DNA from 4 places in the Pseudomonas sp. DTU_2021_1001937_2_SI_NGA_ILE_001 genome. Region 1 is predicted to be linked to each of the others. Evidence: predicted binding sites of a transcription regulator. Region 1 holds the regulator's gene; each other region holds the start of a gene.
What was found. Region 1 encodes FliA, which starts transcription of late flagellar genes. Its sites were predicted from a motif close to CTAAAGTTTNNNNNNNNNNNGCCGNTAA; they were not measured.

Region 1 (4,211 bases):
GGCAGCGGAGCAGGCCATCAGCCAGCGCGTATTCGAATCGATGCGTTCGGAACTCAATGGTCTGCGCGAACTGCTGGAAGTCCAGCTCGGCTCGCTGGCCTGGACCCAGCTGCAAGGCAGCCGTCCGCAACAGGCCAACCTGTGGCGCAGGCTGCAGCGTGTCGGGCTGTCCGGCCCGCTGTCGCGCGACCTGCTGGACATGGTGGCGGAAATCGACGATCCCAAGCATGCCTGGCGCATGCTGCTTGCCCACCTGGCGCGGATGATCAGCGTGCCGGAGATCGAGCCTCTGGAAGAGGGCGGCGTGATCGCCATGGTCGGCCCGGCCGGCATGGGCAAGACCACCACCCTGGCCAAGCTGGCGGCCCGCTACGTGCTCAAGTACGGCGCGCAGAACGTCGCGCTGGTGAGCATGGACAGCTTCCGTATCGGTGCCCAGGAGCAGCTCAAGACCCTCGGGCGAATCCTCAATGTGCCGGTCACCCATGTCGATCCTGGACAGTCATTGGCCCAGGCTCTGGAGCCACTGATTCGCAAGCGCGTGGTGCTGATCGATACCGCCGGCCTGCAGGCCAGCGATCCGGCCCTGCGCATGCAACTGGAGAGCCTGGCCGGGCGTGGCATCCGCGCTCGCAATTACCTGGTGCTGGCCACCACCAGCCAGAAGCAGGTGCTCACCGCGGCCTACCACAGCTACAAACGCTGTGGCCTGGCCGGTTGCATCCTGACCAAGCTGGACGAGACCGCCAGCCTTGGCGAAGTGTTGAGCCTGGCAATCGCTCACGAATTGCCAGTGGCCTATCTGACCGATGGGCCGAGGATTCCTGACGACCTGCATCTGCCGCGGCGTCACCAGCTGGTGAGCCGTGCGGTCAGCGTGCAGCTGCAGGATGAACCCAGTGAGGAGGCGATGGCGGACATGTTCGCCGACCTCTATCACACCCCCGGCAAGCGAGTGGGGTAAACGATGGAAAATAAAGAAAAGCGTCTGCATCGCTGGTCTGCCAGGCATTGTTCGACACGGAACGTGCAGCCCGTAATGTGGTTTCGGTCCAAGCATGACAAGGTAAAGAAATAACATGGGCAGCATGCATCCTGTACAGGTTATCGCCGTGACCGGCGGCAAAGGTGGCGTGGGCAAGACCAACGTTTCGGTGAACCTCTCACTGGCGCTGGCCGAGCTTGGGCGCCGTGTCATGCTGCTCGATGCCGACCTTGGCCTGGCCAACGTCGATGTCCTGCTGGGCCTGACGCCCAAACGCACGCTGGCCGATGTGATCGAAGGCCGCTGTGAGCTGCGCGATGTGCTCTTGCAGGGCCCGGGTGGGGTGCGCATCGTGCCGGCCGCCTCGGGCACGCAGAGCATGGTGCACCTGGCCCCGGCCCAGCATGCCGGGCTGATCCAGGCATTCAGCGAAATCGGCGACAACCTCGACGTGCTGGTCATCGATACCGCCGCGGGCATCGGCGACTCGGTGGTGAGCTTCGTGCGCGCCGCCCAGGAGGTGCTGCTGGTGGTCTGCGACGAGCCTACCTCGATCACCGACGCCTACGCGCTGATCAAACTGCTCAATCGTGACTACGGCATGAACCGTTTCCGGGTCCTGGCCAACATGGCGCAGACACCGCAGGAAGGGCGCAACCTGTTTGCCAAGCTGACCAAGGTCACTGACCGCTTCCTCGACGTGGCCCTGCAGTACGTCGGTGCCGTGCCCTATGACGAATGCGTGCGCAAGGCGGTACAGAAGCAGCGTGCGGTCTACGAGGCCTTCCCGCGCTCCAAGTGTGCGCTGGCTTTCAAGGCCATCGCCCAGAAGGTCGACACCTGGCCACTGCCTGCCAACCCGCGCGGGCATCTCGAGTTCTTCGTCGAGCGACTTGTTCACCAGACCAGCGCAGCAGGACCGGTCCAATGACAGCAAGCGGCTATCAGATGTACAGCAAGGCGTCACGCAACTCACAGTACGAACTGATCGAGCGTTACGCACCCTTGGTCAAGCGCATCGCCTATCACCTGCTGGCGCGTCTGCCTGCCAGTGTGCAGGTCGAGGACCTGATCCAGGCCGGCATGATCGGCCTGCTGGAAGTCTCGACCAAATACGACTCCAGCAAAGGGGCCAGTTTCGAGACCTACGCCGGCATCCGCATCCGTGGCGCGATGCTCGACGAGGTGCGCAAAGGCGACTGGGCACCGCGTTCCGTGCACCGCAATACACGTATGGTCAGTGATGCAATACGTGCAATTGAGGCAAGAACGGGTCGCGACGCTAAAGATCATGAAGTTGCTGCCGAACTCCAGTTAAGTCTTGATGATTATTACGCTATCTTGAACGACACCTTGGGTAGCCGGCTGTTCAGTTTCGACGACCTGCTGCAGGATGGCGAACATGACGGGCTGCATGAGGATGGCGCCAGCGGTTCGCTGGAGCCCTCCCGAGATCTCGAGGATGAACGCTTCCAGAATGCCTTGGCCGATGCCATTGCCAATCTTCCGGAGCGTGAGCGATTGGTGCTGGCGTTGTACTATGACGAGGAACTGAACCTCAAAGAGATCGGGGAGGTCCTGGGGGTCAGTGAATCGCGAGTCAGCCAGTTGCACAGCCAGTGTGCAGCGCGTCTGCGGGGGCGTCTGGGGGAATGGCGCGCGCGTTGAGGCGCTCGCGGTTTTCTCTGGTTTCAGACCGGCTGCATCAGGTTAGGCAAGCATCCAGACAAGGCAGGAGCCTGTCAGTCGACTCCGTGAGGGGGGCTGCGGGCGTCTTGTGCGTGTCCTGATACTTGGCTGTCAGGGGTGTGGTCGAAGATGGGCTGTATTCGTATTGAGTGAACAGCGGGTCCGGGGAGCGGGCCCGTTAAAGACTGCTTGGAGGTCGAATTGGACAAGAACATGAAAATCCTCATCGTTGATGACTTTTCAACGATGCGGCGGATCATAAAAAACCTGTTGCGTGACTTGGGGTTCACCAACACGTCGGAAGCCGATGACGGCCTGACCGCGCTGCCTATGTTGCAGAGTGGTGCGTTCGATTTTCTGGTGACCGACTGGAACATGCCGGGCATGACCGGGATCGAGCTGCTGCGCAATGTCCGTCAGGACGAGCGCCTGAAGAACATCCCTGTGCTGATGGTGACTGCCGAGGCCAAGCGTGAGCAGATCATCGAGGCCGCCCAGGCCGGTGTGAACGGTTATGTGGTCAAGCCCTTCACGGCGCAAGTCCTGCAAGAAAAGATCGAAAAGATCTTCGAGCGCGTCAATAGCTGATTGCATGCCGCGAGGGTGCTATGGATAACAAAGATTCACTGGGTGACTTCGAGTCGACCCTGAAAAGACATGCGCAAGAACTCGTCGCCAGCCTCGAAAAGGGCCGGTTCGGCGATGCCGTGCAACTGATCCATGAACTCAACCAGACTCGCGACCGTGGCTTGTACCAGGAAGTCGGCAAATTGACGCGCGAGCTGCACAGCGCGATCGTCAATTTCCACATCGATCCGCACATGCCGCAAGCCGAAGAAGTGTCCCAGATCACGGATGCCACCGAGCGTCTGTCGTATGTTGTGAGGCTGACCGAAGGGGCTGCCAACCGCACCATGGACCTGGTGGAGCAGAGCGCGCCGATGATGAATGGCCTCAGCGATGAAGCCAAGGTGCTGCGCGCCGACTGGGGTCGCTTCATGCGCCGCGAGATCGGTGCCGAAGAGTTCCGGGACCTGGCGCGTCGCGTCGATGTGTTCCTGACTCGAGCCGAGCAGGACAGCCATGCGGTCGCGGGCAACCTCAATGACATTCTGCTGGCCCAGGACTACCAGGACCTGACCGGCCAGGTGATCAAGCGGGTCACGCAACTGGTCACTGAAGTTGAAAGCAATCTGCTGAAGCTGGTGCTGATGGCCAGCCATGTCGATCGTTTCGCTGGCATCGAGCACGATCACGAAGCCATGCAGGCAGAAAAAGATCCGAAAAAACATACCGCTCAGGGTGAAGGTCCGCAGATTCATGCCGATAAACGTGAAGATGTCGTTTCCGGGCAGGATGACGTGGACGACTTGCTATCGAGTCTTGGCTTCTAAGGTCAATTGACGGTCAATTTTAGGGAGCACCCCCCATGAGCTTCGGCGCCGATGAAGAGATCCTTCAGGATTTTCTGGTAGAGGCCGGCGAGATTCTAGAGCAACTGTCCGAGCAGTTGGTCGAGCTGGAAAGTCGACCGGAC
Region 2 (4,211 bases), 2.1 Mb from region 1:
ATCGACTGGCTGGCGCGATCCGAGCCGTTCTGCAGGTTGCTGATCATCTGCTGGATGCTGCCGGTGGACTGCTGGGTCTTCTGCGCCAGGTTGCGCACCTCATCGGCGACCACCGCGAAGCCACACCCGGCCTCGCCGGCCCGGGCCGCTTCGATGGCCGCGTTGAGGGCCAGCAGGTTGGTCTGCTCGGCGATGCTGCGGATCACGTCGAGTACCGAGGAAATCGCGTCGCTCTCCTGTTTCAGCTCGCCGATGATCCTGGCGGTTTCTTCGGCCTGGTTCGACAGTTCGCGAATCAGCCCGATGGTGTGCTCCACCTCGCTGCGGCCCTGGGTGGTGTGGCGGCTGATCTGCTGCGACATCTGCGCCGCGTCGTTGGTGCTGCGCGCCACGTCGCGCACGGTGGTGCTCATCTCGGTGATGGCAGTGGCCACCAGTTCGGTGCTCTGGCGCTGTTGCTCGACACTACGGCTGGTCTCCACGGTGACGGCCGAGGACTCTTCGGCGGCGGTGGCCACCTGTGCCGTGGCGTTGCTGATTTCTTGAACGATGTGGGTGATTTGCGCCGCCATGTCGTTGAGGTCAGTGGCGATCCGCCCGAACTCGTCACGGCTGCGGTAGCTTGAACGCGCGGTCAGGTCACGCTGCGACAGGCTTTGCAGGGTGCTGGTCACGTCACGCACCGCCAGGTCGATGTTGCGGATGATCAGGTACGACAGCACACCGACCGCCACCAGGGCTGCCAGTGCAGCGGCGACGGTCAGCCACAGTTCCAGGCTGGCATGGTCGCGGGCGTCCTGGGCCAGGGCGCGGACTTCCAGCCCCAGGTTGTTTTCCACCTCGCCCATCAGGTCGATGCGCCGGGTCGCGGTTTCGAACCAGGCTTCGGGCTTGATGCCCAGCGCCGTGCCCAGCGGCAGTTCGAAGGCCAGACGTTGCAGGCGGCTGACCTCCTGGGCGCTGGCGTCTTTCATGCGCTCATCGAGTTGCGCCAGCAACTCGGCGGGCGCCTTGCGGCGGAAGTTTTCCGCATAGGCGGTGAACTCGCCCAGGTTACGGCTGAAGCGCGACAGCAGGGGGGCATCGAAGCTGCCCTGGCTGAAGGCCAGGCCCAGCACCACACGCTCGCGGCCAGCGCGCTCCTTCATTTCGATGAACTGGTTGAGGGCACTGAGGGCGTGGATGATCTGCGGGTCATTGATGCGCGCTTCCAGGGAATGGGTGTAGCCGACCAGCCTCTGGATGATTTCGGTGTAGCGCGCACCGGAGTCGGTACTGGTTACGCCCAGCGCGTCGATCTGATTGCGCAGCGTGGTCAGGCCATCCAGCACGCTCAGGGTCTGTTCCAGTTCGCTGCCGCGGGTGCTGAGCGCCTTGGCCGACGTCAGTGCCTGGTCGGTGCCCTGGCGCATGCGTGCCAGTTGGTCACGCATCGAGGTGCCCTTGCTGCCGAGGAACACACCGCTGGCGCCGCGTTCGCGCTGCAGGGTGGTGATCAGCTGGCTGAGCTTCTGCGCCGAGGCACTGGCGTCCACCGTGGCGTCCATGTCGCGCAGGATCCTGGTGTTGTCGATGACGCTGCCGGTGGCCAGCCACAGGAAGCCGAGGGTCGGCAGGATGAGTATCAGCAGCAGCTTCAGGCGCAGCGGAGCGTTCTTGAGCATAGTCCTTCAAGCCTCAATGGGGCGGCCGCCGGATCGGTCGGCGGTAGCGAAACGGGGGGCAAACTTATTGTTGGGGGCCGGCGAAGGTTGTCTTTCCATTGGCTTCCAGAAGTGCTGGGCCAGGCTACAGGCAGCCTGCCCGGCACCTGTGGCGCAACGCGCTCGTAGCCGGCCTGCAGGCTGATGCATGTCTCGTACCCGCTTGCCAGTGAACAGAACTCTAGCGACTGATGGCATGCCGCCATTGATCTGCGTCAGTTAATGGCGGTCACCCCTGCTTTAGCATGGCTCCTAGCCATCAAGGCCCATGCCCGTCGAGGAACGACGGCGTCGTTACAGGCTGCTCCGCCGCGCCAAAGGCCTGGCCCGGGCGACCTCTCCAGCGAATCAGTGGCGTGCCGTGAACACTGTCTCCCCTTGCGAACCTTGTGCACCACGACCGAGCAGCGCTTCGGAGGATGCCCGCGTCTGGTGCGTACAGGCGTCGGTCTACCGGCCCAACCGCCGTGGCGCTTTGTTGCAGACCCTGGGCGGCATGCTGTGGCTGTTGCAGGCCGCCGCCATCGCCTGGGCCGTGCAGGGGCTGCTCGACGGGCAGGGCATGGCGCGGGTGTGGCCTGCCGCGCTGGCGCTGCTGGTGCTCGGGACAGTGCGCAGCCTGGCCGAGAGCCGGGGTAACCGCTTGCTGTACCGCACTGCACGCGCTCATCTCAGCCTCTTGCGTGAACACGCCGTGGCGACACTGGCGCAGCGTTCGCCGCTGGATACCCGCCGCGCCGCTTCGGGCCAGGCGGCCAGTGTGCTGGCCGAGCAGGCCGAAGCCGTGCTGCCTTACCTGGTGCGCTACCTGCCCGTGCAGCAGCGGGTCATGACCCTGCCTGTGTTCATTCTCCTGGCGGTGGCCTGGCATTCCTGGCTGGCCGCCGCCGTCTTGTTGCTGGCCGCGCCGTTGATTCCGCTGTTCATGGCCCTGGTGGGCTGGCGTGCCAAGGCCGCCAGCGAAGCGCAACTGGTGGAGATGGGCGGCATGAATGCCTTCCTGCTCGACCGCCTGCGCGGCCTGACCACCTTGCGTGCCCTGCGCGCCGTCGAGCTGACCGCCGCGCGGGTCGAGGCTTCGGCCTTGTCGCTGCGCCAGCGCACCCTGCGGGTGTTGCGCATCGCCTTCCTGTCGTCGGCGGTGCTGGAGCTGTTCTCTGCCCTGGGTGTGGCGCTGGTGGCGGTGTACATCGGCTTCCACCTGCTGGGCTACCTGCCGTTCGGCGCCTGGGGCCAGACCTTGAGCCTGGGCCAGGGACTGTTCGTGCTGCTGCTGGCGCCGGCGTTCTTCGAGCCGCTGCGCGACCTGTCGGCGGTCTGGCATGACCGCGCCGCCGGCGTCAGTGCCCTGCAGGCGCTGGCCGAGTTGAGCGAGCAGGGCGCGGCCTTGCCGCCGACTGCGGCGCCCTGTGCGACGCCTGGCCTGGCGGTGAGCGTCGAGGCACTGAGCGTGGCGCATGCCGGCGCGGCACGGGCGGCTTTCGAAGGTGTATCGCTGCAGGTCGCCCAGGGCGAACACCTGGCGATCACCGGGCCCAGCGGCAGCGGGAAATCCACGCTGCTGGCCGCCATCGCCGGGTTGCTGCCGCTCCAGGCCGGGCGCCTGACACTGGGCGTGGCACCGGGGCAAATCGGCTGGATCGGCCAGAAGCCGCATATCTTCGCTGGCACCGTGCGGCACAACATCAGCCTGGGCCGCCCGACGGTGGGCGCCCAGGAAGTCGACAAGGCGCTCGCCAGCGCCTGCCTGCAAGAGGTTGAACAGGCGCGTGCCGGGCGGATGCTCGGAGAGGGCGGCCTCGGGCTGTCCGGCGGTGAAGGGCTGCGCCTGGCCCTGGCGCGGATTGCGGCCGACCCGTCTATTCGCCTGATCCTCGCCGATGAACCCACGGCGCACCTGGACCGCCAGACCCGTGCCGAGGTCACCGCGGCACTGCTGGAGCTGGCGCGTGAGCGCACCTTGATCGTCGCCACCCATGATCCAGCGCTGGCCGCAGCGGTGGGTCGTCAGCTGCCGCTGCAACGGCTGTGTCAGCCCAGCACCCCGGTTCGACTGGAGGTGGCCTCATGAGCGGCAAGCGCTTGGCCTCGCTGCGTCCCATCCTGGCGCTGTTCTGGGCCGAACGTCGCACCCTGCTGCTGGTCGGTGCCATGTTGGCGGCCCTGACCGTGCTGTGCGGCATGGCGCTGCTGGGCTTGTCGGGATGGTTCATCAGCGCCACCGCCATCGCCGGCCTGAGTGCCGCCACGGCGCTGGCCTTCGACGTGTTCATGCCGTCGTCTGGCATTCGCCTGTTCACCCTGGGACGCACCTTTGCCCGCTACGGCGAACGCCTGGCCACCCACGACGCGACCCTGGCGGTACTGGCCGCGTTGCGGGTGCGGCTGTTTCGCGGCTGGGCACAACCCCGCGCCGCCCGGCAACTGGCCCTGCGCCCGGCGCGCCTGCTGTTTCGCCTGACCTGCGACATCGACGCCCTGGATTCGCTGTACCTGCGCGTGCTGGTC
Region 3 (4,211 bases), 1.5 Mb from region 1:
GAATCCTGGGTTTTCTTCGCCAGATTGCGCACTTCATCGGCGACCACGGCAAAGCCGCGCCCTTGTTCGCCCGCACGCGCCGCTTCGATGGCGGCGTTCAGCGCCAGCAGGTTGGTCTGCTCGGCCACGCCGCGAATCACATCCAGCACCGAGGAGATCGAATCGCTTTCGCCCTTGAGTTCATGGATGATCCGCGCTGTCTGCTCCGCCTGCACTTCCAGCCCCTGGATCAGGCTGATGGTGTTCTCGATTTCGGTCTTGCCCTGCACCGTGCTGGCGTTGACGCGCTGCGACATCTCGGCGGCGTCGGTGGTGCTGCGCGCGACGTCCTTGACCGTGGCGCTCATTTCACTGATGGCCGTGACCATCTGATCGGTGCCCAGGCGCTGCTGCGCCACGTTGTTGCTGGTTTGCAAGGCCACTGCAGAAGACTGCTCGGCCGCCGTGGCCACCTGTGCCGTGGCACTTTCGATCTCGCGGATCACTTCACTGATCTGCTGCACCATGTTGTCGAGGTTGCGCGAGATCTCGCCAAACTCGTCCTGGCCGGTGTACTGGGTTCTGGCGGTCAGATCACGGGTGGCCAGCGAGATGAGCGTGCGGTTCACGTCGGTCACGGCAATCTTGATGTTGCGAATGATCACCGAGGCCAGCCACAGCACCGCAATCAATATCAGCACCACGGTGGCGACCGCCATGTAGAGGCTGTTTCGGGCCTGGTCGCGCTCGACGGTGGCCAGACCGATCACGGTCTGCCCCAGCTCGGCCTCGACCTGGGCCATCATGTCGATGCGCGTGGTTGCCAGATTGAACCAGTCTTCGGGCTTGATATTCAGCGGCTCGCCCAGCGGTGTATCGAAGCCGAGCTTCTGCAGGCGAGCCACTTCCAAGGAGGCAGGTTGTTGCAGCACCGCATCCAGCTTGGTCTTGAACTCCGCCGGTGCCCAGCGCTGGTAGGCTTCGAAGTAGCCGGAGAACTCGCCCATGTTACGGCTGAAACGCGACAGCAACGGCGCATCGAAACGGTTCTGGGCGAACGCCAGGCCCAGCAGTACGCGCTCGCGGCCCGCGCGCTCTTTCATGTCGACGAACTGGTTGAGCGAACTCAAGGCGCGCAGGATCTTCGGCTCCTCGATGCTGGTTTCCAGCGAGTAGGAGAAGCCGATGAGGTTCTTGATGAGGTCGGTGAAGCGAGTGCCGGACTCGGTATTGTTGATGGCCAGCGAGTCCACTTTCTGACGCAGTTCGGTCAGGTCATTCATGGCCTGCAGCATCCTGTTCGGTGACGGCAGGTCCTCGGTGGATTGCGCACGCATCGCGCTGACCGCCTTGTCCGTTTCCTGGCGCAGGCTTTTCAGCTTGTCCTGCATGGTCTTGCCGCCACTGCCCAGGAATACGCCGCTGGCACCGCGTTCGCGCTGGATGGTGGTGACCACGTCACTCAACTTCTGCGCTGCGTTGGTGGCGTTGACGGCGCGATTCATCTCCGTCAGCGTCTGGCGCTTGTCCGCCACGAAGATCCCTGCGAAAGCCAGAAAACCCAGCAGGGGAAGAATCAGGATAAGCAATAACTTGGTACTTAAAGACGCGTTCTTAATCATGGCAGGCTCAATCATTCAAAGGTGGTTAAAGCTACCTCGGGCATACGTTCTATGAAGTTGACGTTTAATAGAGCCGAAGGGGATCAAGGAACTGCCGACCCTGGCAGTAATTTTTTCCATTCATACTGTTTCGGCTGCAAGCGGCTGAGCTTGAACCGTACGTGAAGCCCATCGAGAAACGCCAGCGACGCCCGCAGGCAGCAAGCGACAACTTGCTCCCGCCTGCCCGGTCATGTTTTCCTCGGGCGTTGACCGCTCAAGACTCGCTCGCCATGCACCACGCGCCAGGCTATCCCCAGGATTACCCCGACCACCTGCACACGCATGCCAGGGTCGACCCGCAGCACGCCACCCCACCCAACGGTTTCCGCCCCTTGCAGTTCGAGCGCATGGCCGGCGACACCTTCGAGCAGTTGTGCTGGTGGTTGTTACAGAAAGATCACACGCTGGTGGGCTGCCAGCGCCTGGGCGACAAGGGCCGGGTGTCACAGCAGGGTATCGACCTGTTCGCCTTCGACCGCTGGCAACCCGAGCGTCTGCAGGTGTTCGAGTGCAAGTGCCGGGGCCGCTTCGGCCCCAGCGACCTGAACATGACCGTAACGCGGTTTCTCGCTGGCGAGTGGGCGGAGGTGGCCGGCCGCTTCACCCTGATCCTCGCCCAGTCGGGTATCGGCGCCCTCGATACGGCCTGGGTCAAGGCCCGCGCAGCCCTGGCGGCCCGCGGCATCGAGGCGGACCTGTGGACCGCCGAACACCTCACCGAACGCCTCAAGGACGCACCGGATGTACTGACACGGTTCTTTTCCGGGGTGGATATCGAGCTGTATTGCAACCAGTGGCAGCAGAAAGTCGCGCTCGATGAACGCTTGCTCAAGGCCCACGCCGACCCTCGCCGAGCGGTATCCGGCCCAGCCCAGGCGTTCCTCGCCAGCGGGGTAATGGACGATGCAGCCCTGACGCGCCGCTACGTCGACGGCCGGCACTGGCACCTGCGCCAACCCTGGATCGATATCTCCGGGCTGTTGCCGACGGCCCAGGACTATCCCGGCTCGGCCCTGGTGACCCTGCGCATGCCCGACACCGCCGGGGTGATGGTCAGCCTCGACCACCGCTGGCTGCTGCAGCACTTTCTGGGCAATGACGGCGAACCGCTGTCGCCACAGGCCCGGCCGTTCTTCCAGGGCGTGGCCAGCCTGCCGGGCGCCGACCACATCATCGACCTGAAGAACTGCCGATTCTTCATGCCCGCCGAAGGTGCCCAGGCCGTAGCCCGTGCCGCCGACGAGTTCTCCCGGGCCTATCTGCACAGCCTGCGCGAGGTAGACAGGCAGTGGCAGGCCGAAGGCTTTCCGCTGGTCAGATGGCTGGGCGTGCGGGTGGCGCTGTGCAAGGTCGGATTCGATACCTGGCGACAAGTGCTGGATTTCGCCAACGCCCATGACATCGATAACGGTGAAACACTTTGGCATATCTTTCACCGGTCCTTTGACTGCCTGATGCCAGTCAGCCCTACACGTGACCACGGCGTATTTTTTGGCGCACAGGTAGCGGGACTGTGTCACGAGGGGCAAATCGCTATTCTCTGGGAAACACCCCAGCTCGGTTATCGCCCCTCCGACCGTAGCGGCTGGTCATGCCGAGAATGCTATCAATGGCTGGTGAACGAACTACTGCCCGCCGTAGGCCGCTGGCAGGCGCAGCGGATCGCCGGATACTGGCGCAACTGGCTACGGCCCTGGGCGGCGATGCGCAAAATGACCAGGGTCATCGGCTACTGGGGCAGCAGTGAGTCTTACATCGATCTGTGCCGGCTGCCCTTGCTGGAAGACGCTCATTTCCGCAGCATAGGGCTGCGCGAGTTATTGCAGACGCTGCAAAGCTTCCACATCGCTGCATCCAGCAACAGGGCCTGGTTCACCGCCCAACAAAAAGCCGGACTCTACGAAGCCGTTGCCCTACTGTTGCAAGCTGAACGCGGTTACCTCGGCTACCTGTGCGGCAACCTCGGCGTGCAGCCCACCTGCGCCCATCACGCCGAATTGCGCCAGGCGGTCGAAACGCTGCGCCAGCGAACCCTGGCCGAAGATCCCGAGGTCAATATCGACTACACCTTCAGGGCCATGCTCGAAGCGCTCGGCGATGACGAAAGCGGGCTGAGCCCGAGCATGCGGGAGCGGCTGTTCGAATTACTGACACCCTTCATGGCCGCGCATGACCGGCAACTGTTGATCGCACGGCACACTGAGTACTTGTAGCGGCCGGGGCGTCAGGCCAGCAATTCACTGATCCAACGCGCCTCACGGCTGATTTCCTCGCGCTTGGCCTCGGCCACCGCCTGGCGGGCGTGGGCGAAGTTGTGCAGGGTCTGCTGGCGCTGGCGCAGCACGCGCTGCCACTTGGTGATGAACGCCGGGGTCCGGGCCTGCAGTTGCAGCGGGCCGAAGTACAGCTCGCGGGGGCTGTAGCTGACCGGGCCGCTGGCCTCGGCGACGATGATCTCGTAGTCGTAGCGGTGCTCGCGCAGCACTTCTTCTTCAACGATGCGGTAGCCGTTGTCCATCAGCCACTGGCGCAGCGGCTGCTCGCCACCGTTGGGCTGCATGATCAGCC
Region 4 (4,211 bases), 2.1 Mb from region 1:
GGGCTTCGTGCTCTACGCCTCGGTTCCGACCCTGGGCCACCTGGGCAGTGTCGCGCTGTTCGTAGCGGCCTTCTGTGTGGTGCTGTCGATGTATGGCGGTGGTTTCGCCACTGTGCCAGCCTACCTGGCCGACCTGTTCGGTACCCAGATGGTCGGTGCCATCCACGGTCGCCTGCTGACCGCCTGGGCCGCCGCCGGTGTGCTCGGTCCGGTACTGGTGAACTACCTGCGTGAGTATCAGCTCAGCCACGGCGTGGCGCGTGCCGATGCCTACGACATCACCCTGTACATCCTTGCCGGTCTGCTGGTGCTGGGCTTCATCTGCAACATGATGATCCGCCCTGTGGCCGACAAGTACTTCATGACCGACGCGGAACTGGCTGCCGAGCGCGCCATCGGCCACGACAAGAGCGCCGAAGGCGCCACCGTGCTGGAGTGGAAGGCTGCCGCTGGCACCACGCCGTTGGTGATCGCCGCCTGGCTGGCCGTGGGTATCCCGCTGGCCTGGGGTGTGTGGATCACCCTGCAGAAGACTGCGGTGCTGTTCCAGTAATCTGCTGCTGAGCCTGTAAAAAAAGCCCCTCGCAACCGGGTTGCGAGGGGCTTTTTTCATTGCGGCCATTCAGTTGCGGTGGTGCTTCAGAGCACGAAACGACTCACCACCTGATTCAGGCCAACTGCCATCCGGGACACTTCGGAGCAGGCCGTGGCGGTCTGGTTGGCGCCTGCCGCCGTCTGGGTCGAGAGATCGCGGATGCTGATGATGTTCTGGTCGATTTCCCGCGCCACCTGGGCTTGTTCTTCGGCGGCGGTGGCGATCAGCACGTTGCGCTCGTTGATCACCGCAATCGCTTCGGCGATCTGCTCCAGGGATTCGTTGGCCTGCTGGGCGACCTCGGTAGAGCTGCTGGCCATGCGCTGGCTGTGCTCCATGGCCTGGACGGCCTGTACCGAATCGGTCTGGATGCCGCCGATCATCTGCTCGATTTCCTGGGTCGACTGCTGGGTGCGGTGCGCCAGGGCACGAACTTCGTCGGCGACCACGGCAAAGCCGCGACCCTGCTCACCTGCACGAGCGGCTTCGATGGCGGCGTTGAGGGCCAGCAGGTTGGTCTGCTCGGCAATCGAGCGGATGACCTCGACCACCTTGCTGATGTCCTGGGCGCGGGCCGAGAGGTTCTGCACCTGTTCGGTGGTGGACTGCACATTGCCAGTCAGGTCACGGATCGCCGACAGGGTGCGGGTCACGTTCTGCATGCCAGTGCCGGCCAGGCCTTGGGTGCGGCGCGAGGCGTCGGCGGCTTCGGAAGCGTTGCGTGCCACCTCGTCCACCGCGGCACTCATTTCCGTCACGGCGGTGGCCGCCTGATTGACCTCATCGTTCTGGCGCACCAGGGTGCGGCTGGATTCGTCGGTGACCGCGGTCATTTCTTCGGAGGCCGAAGCCAGCTGGGTGGAGCTGTCGGCGATGTGCCCCAGGGTTTCCCGCAGGTTGTCCTGCATCTGCACCAAGGCAGCCAGCATGCGCGCGGCTTCGTCCTGGCCTTGTACCTCAATCTTCTCCGACAGGTCGCGCCCGGCAATGCGCTGGGCGATCTGCAATGCGTCGCTCATCGGTGCCGTGATGCTGCCGACCAGCAGCCAGGCCAGAACCACCGTGCCGATCAGGGCGACGGCGATCAGCGTGATCACCATGGTCAGGCCGTTGTGATAGAGCTGTCCGGCGTGCTCGCCGGCAGCCTTGGCGCCCTGGTCGTTGAAGCTCTGCAGCTTGGTGACCTGGTCTTGCAGTTTGTTGGTGACCGGGCGGATGCTGGTGTTGATGAGGTTTTGCGCCGCCGTGTTATCGCCACTGCGCAGCAGGGGTTCGAACTGCTCGAGCAGGCGATCGTAGGCCTGGGCGCTGGCCGCCACTTCCTGGTACAGGCGGCGCTCTTCGTCGCTGGCGATCAAGAGCTCGTAATCCTTGACGGATTTATTGAACACCTGGCGGTAGCCGGCGAATGAGTCCACGGTCTGCTGGCGCAGTTGCGGGTCTGTCGCGGTGGTGCCGCGCAGGGATTCCAGGCGCAGGCGCAAGGTGCCGTTGGCAATCATGCCGGTCTGGCGCACGCTGGCCATCCAGTTGTTCTCGACATCCTGCTCCGACTCTCGGAGCTTGCTCATCTGCATGACCGCTACGGCGCCCATGAGCGCCACGACCACGATGATGAATGAAAAGATGAGTGCTGCCCTTGGGGCAATATTGAGCCGTCTCAGAGTCACCATGATGGTCCTGTCGTCAGGTAAGAGATGATGACTTGGCTATCGGCGTGTGGCAGAGAGAGCTGAAGACCGTGTGTCGCCTTCTGCGTCTTTGCCTGGCAGGAAATTGATTCGCATTGATGCCGGTCAGGCTGCACGGTGGCGCGCAGCCGCGTCGCCACCGTACTGGAGAGGCAGCGGCCCCTTCAGCGGACCTTTTGCGCCTTGCGTCGTTTGACCCGGTAGGCCAGGGCCAGCAGGCCAAGCCAGAACGGGATCATGATCACCGACAGGCTGATGCCCGGCGTGCGGTACATCACCACCAGGATACCGAGCAGGAAGGCCAGGCACAGGTAGTTGGTCAGCGGGTAACCCCAGCTCTGGAAGCTCGTCACCTGTCCGGCCAGGCGCTTGGCGCGACGGAACTGCAGGTGGGTGATGGTGATCAGCACCCAGTTGATCACCAGCGAGGCGACCACCAGGGCCATCAGCAGCGTCAGGGCTTCGGCGGGCATCACGTAGTTGACCAGCACGCACAGGCCGGTGGCGATGGCCGAGACCAGCAGCGACAGCACCGGCACGCCACGCGCGTTGACCTTGAGCATGGCCTTGGGCGCATTGCCCTGGGCGGCCAGGCCGAACATCATCCGGCTGTTGCTGTATACGCAGCTGTTGTACACCGACAGCGCCGCCGTGAGGACCACGATGTTGAGCAGGGTGGCGACCAGGTCGCTGTCCAGGTCATGGAAGATCAGCACGAAGGGGCTGCCGCTGGTCACCACCTTGTCCCACGGGTAGAGGCTCAGCAGCACGGCCAGGGCGCCCACGTAGAAGATCAGGATGCGGTAGATCACCTGGTTGGTGGCCTTGGGGATGCTGCGCTTGGGGTCCTGGGCCTCGGCGGCGGTGATGCCGATCAGTTCCAGGCCGCCGAAGGAGAACATGATGAACGCCATGGCCATCATCAGCCCGCTGACGCCTTTGGGGAAGAAACCGCCGTTCTGCCACAGGTTGGCTACCGTGGCCTGCGGGCCGCCGTTGCCGCTGACCAGCAGCACCGCGCCGAACACGATCATGCTGAGGATCGCCACGACCTTGATCAGCGAGAACCAGAATTCGGTTTCGCCGTAGATCTTCACATTGCTGAGGTTGAGCAGGTTGATGATCACGAAGAACACCGCCGCCGACACCCAGGTCGGCACCTCGGGCCACCAGTACTGCACGTACACGCCGACGGCAGTCAGTTCGGCCATGCCCACCAGCACATACAGCACCCAGTAGTTCCAGCCGGACATGAAGCCGGCCAGCGGCCCCCAGTAGCGGTTGGCGAAGTGGCTGAAGGTGCCGGCCACCGGTTCTTCGACAGCCATCTCGCCCAGCTGGCGCATGATGAAGAAGGCGATCAGGCCGGCGATGGCGTAGCCCAGGATGACCGAGGGGCCGGCCATGCCGACGGTGTGGGCGACGCCCAGAAACAGCCCGGTACCGATGGCGCCGCCGAGGGCGATCAGCTGGATGTGCCTGTTCTTCAGGCCGCGCTGCAGCGGCTCAGGCGAACTTGCTTGGGTCATTGGAATCCCCATGAGTGTGAATGACGGGCCGACTCGAACGCATGGCCGACCTCTTGTAGTGCTGCGGGTGCAAGGCAGGTGCCATTTTGCAGGGGCGTGATTCTGCACGCTGAGCCGGTTCGCGGATAGGCCATTTAAGCTGATAGGCTGCGCAGCCTGGACAGATTTTCGAGCGCGAGCGATTACCACAATGAAAATGAATGAAATCGACGACTTTGATCTGAAGATTCTCAGGCTCCTGCAAGCCAATGGCCGATTGACCAATCAGGAGTTGAGCGATCTGGTCGGGTTGTCCGCCTCGCAGTGCTCGCGCCGCCGCATCAGCCTGGAACAGAGCGGCCTGATTCTCGGCTACCACGCACGTATCGCCCCGCAGGCCATGGGGCGCGAGGTTCT

Region 2: a site for FliA is predicted at 1,789-1,816, ahead of RRX38_RS17725 (methyl-accepting chemotaxis protein). Genes of this name have one in related genera too.
Region 3: a site for FliA is predicted at 1,729-1,756, ahead of RRX38_RS01960 (methyl-accepting chemotaxis protein). Genes of this name have one in related genera too.
Region 4: a site for FliA is predicted at 2,305-2,332, ahead of RRX38_RS17355 (methyl-accepting chemotaxis protein). Genes of this name have one in related genera too.

What each region holds. Positions count from the first base shown of each region.
Region 1 covers NZ_CP135971.1:1,945,220-1,949,430, reverse strand. Annotated here, with positions in the region: gene flhF (flagellar biosynthesis protein FlhF) at 1-964, shown strand, start outside; gene fleN (flagellar synthesis regulator FleN) at 1,080-1,916, shown strand; gene fliA (RNA polymerase sigma factor FliA) at 1,913-2,653, shown strand; gene RRX38_RS08110 (chemotaxis response regulator CheY) at 2,888-3,262, shown strand; gene RRX38_RS08105 (protein phosphatase CheZ) at 3,283-4,068, shown strand; gene RRX38_RS08100 (chemotaxis protein CheA) at 4,104-4,211, shown strand, end outside.
Region 2 covers NZ_CP135971.1:4,075,601-4,079,811, forward strand. Annotated here, with positions in the region: gene RRX38_RS17725 (methyl-accepting chemotaxis protein) at 1-1,664, opposite strand, end outside; gene cydD (thiol reductant ABC exporter subunit CydD) at 2,065-3,774, shown strand; gene cydC (thiol reductant ABC exporter subunit CydC) at 3,771-4,211, shown strand, end outside.
Region 3 covers NZ_CP135971.1:459,257-463,467, reverse strand. Annotated here, with positions in the region: gene RRX38_RS01960 (methyl-accepting chemotaxis protein) at 1-1,601, opposite strand, end outside; gene RRX38_RS01955 (hypothetical protein) at 1,874-3,856, shown strand; gene RRX38_RS01950 (class I SAM-dependent methyltransferase) at 3,868-4,211, opposite strand, start outside.
Region 4 covers NZ_CP135971.1:3,999,163-4,003,373, forward strand. Annotated here, with positions in the region: gene RRX38_RS17350 (OFA family MFS transporter) at 1-553, shown strand, start outside; gene RRX38_RS17355 (methyl-accepting chemotaxis protein) at 640-2,265, opposite strand; gene RRX38_RS17360 (amino acid permease) at 2,451-3,815, opposite strand; gene RRX38_RS17365 (Lrp/AsnC family transcriptional regulator) at 4,006-4,211, shown strand, end outside.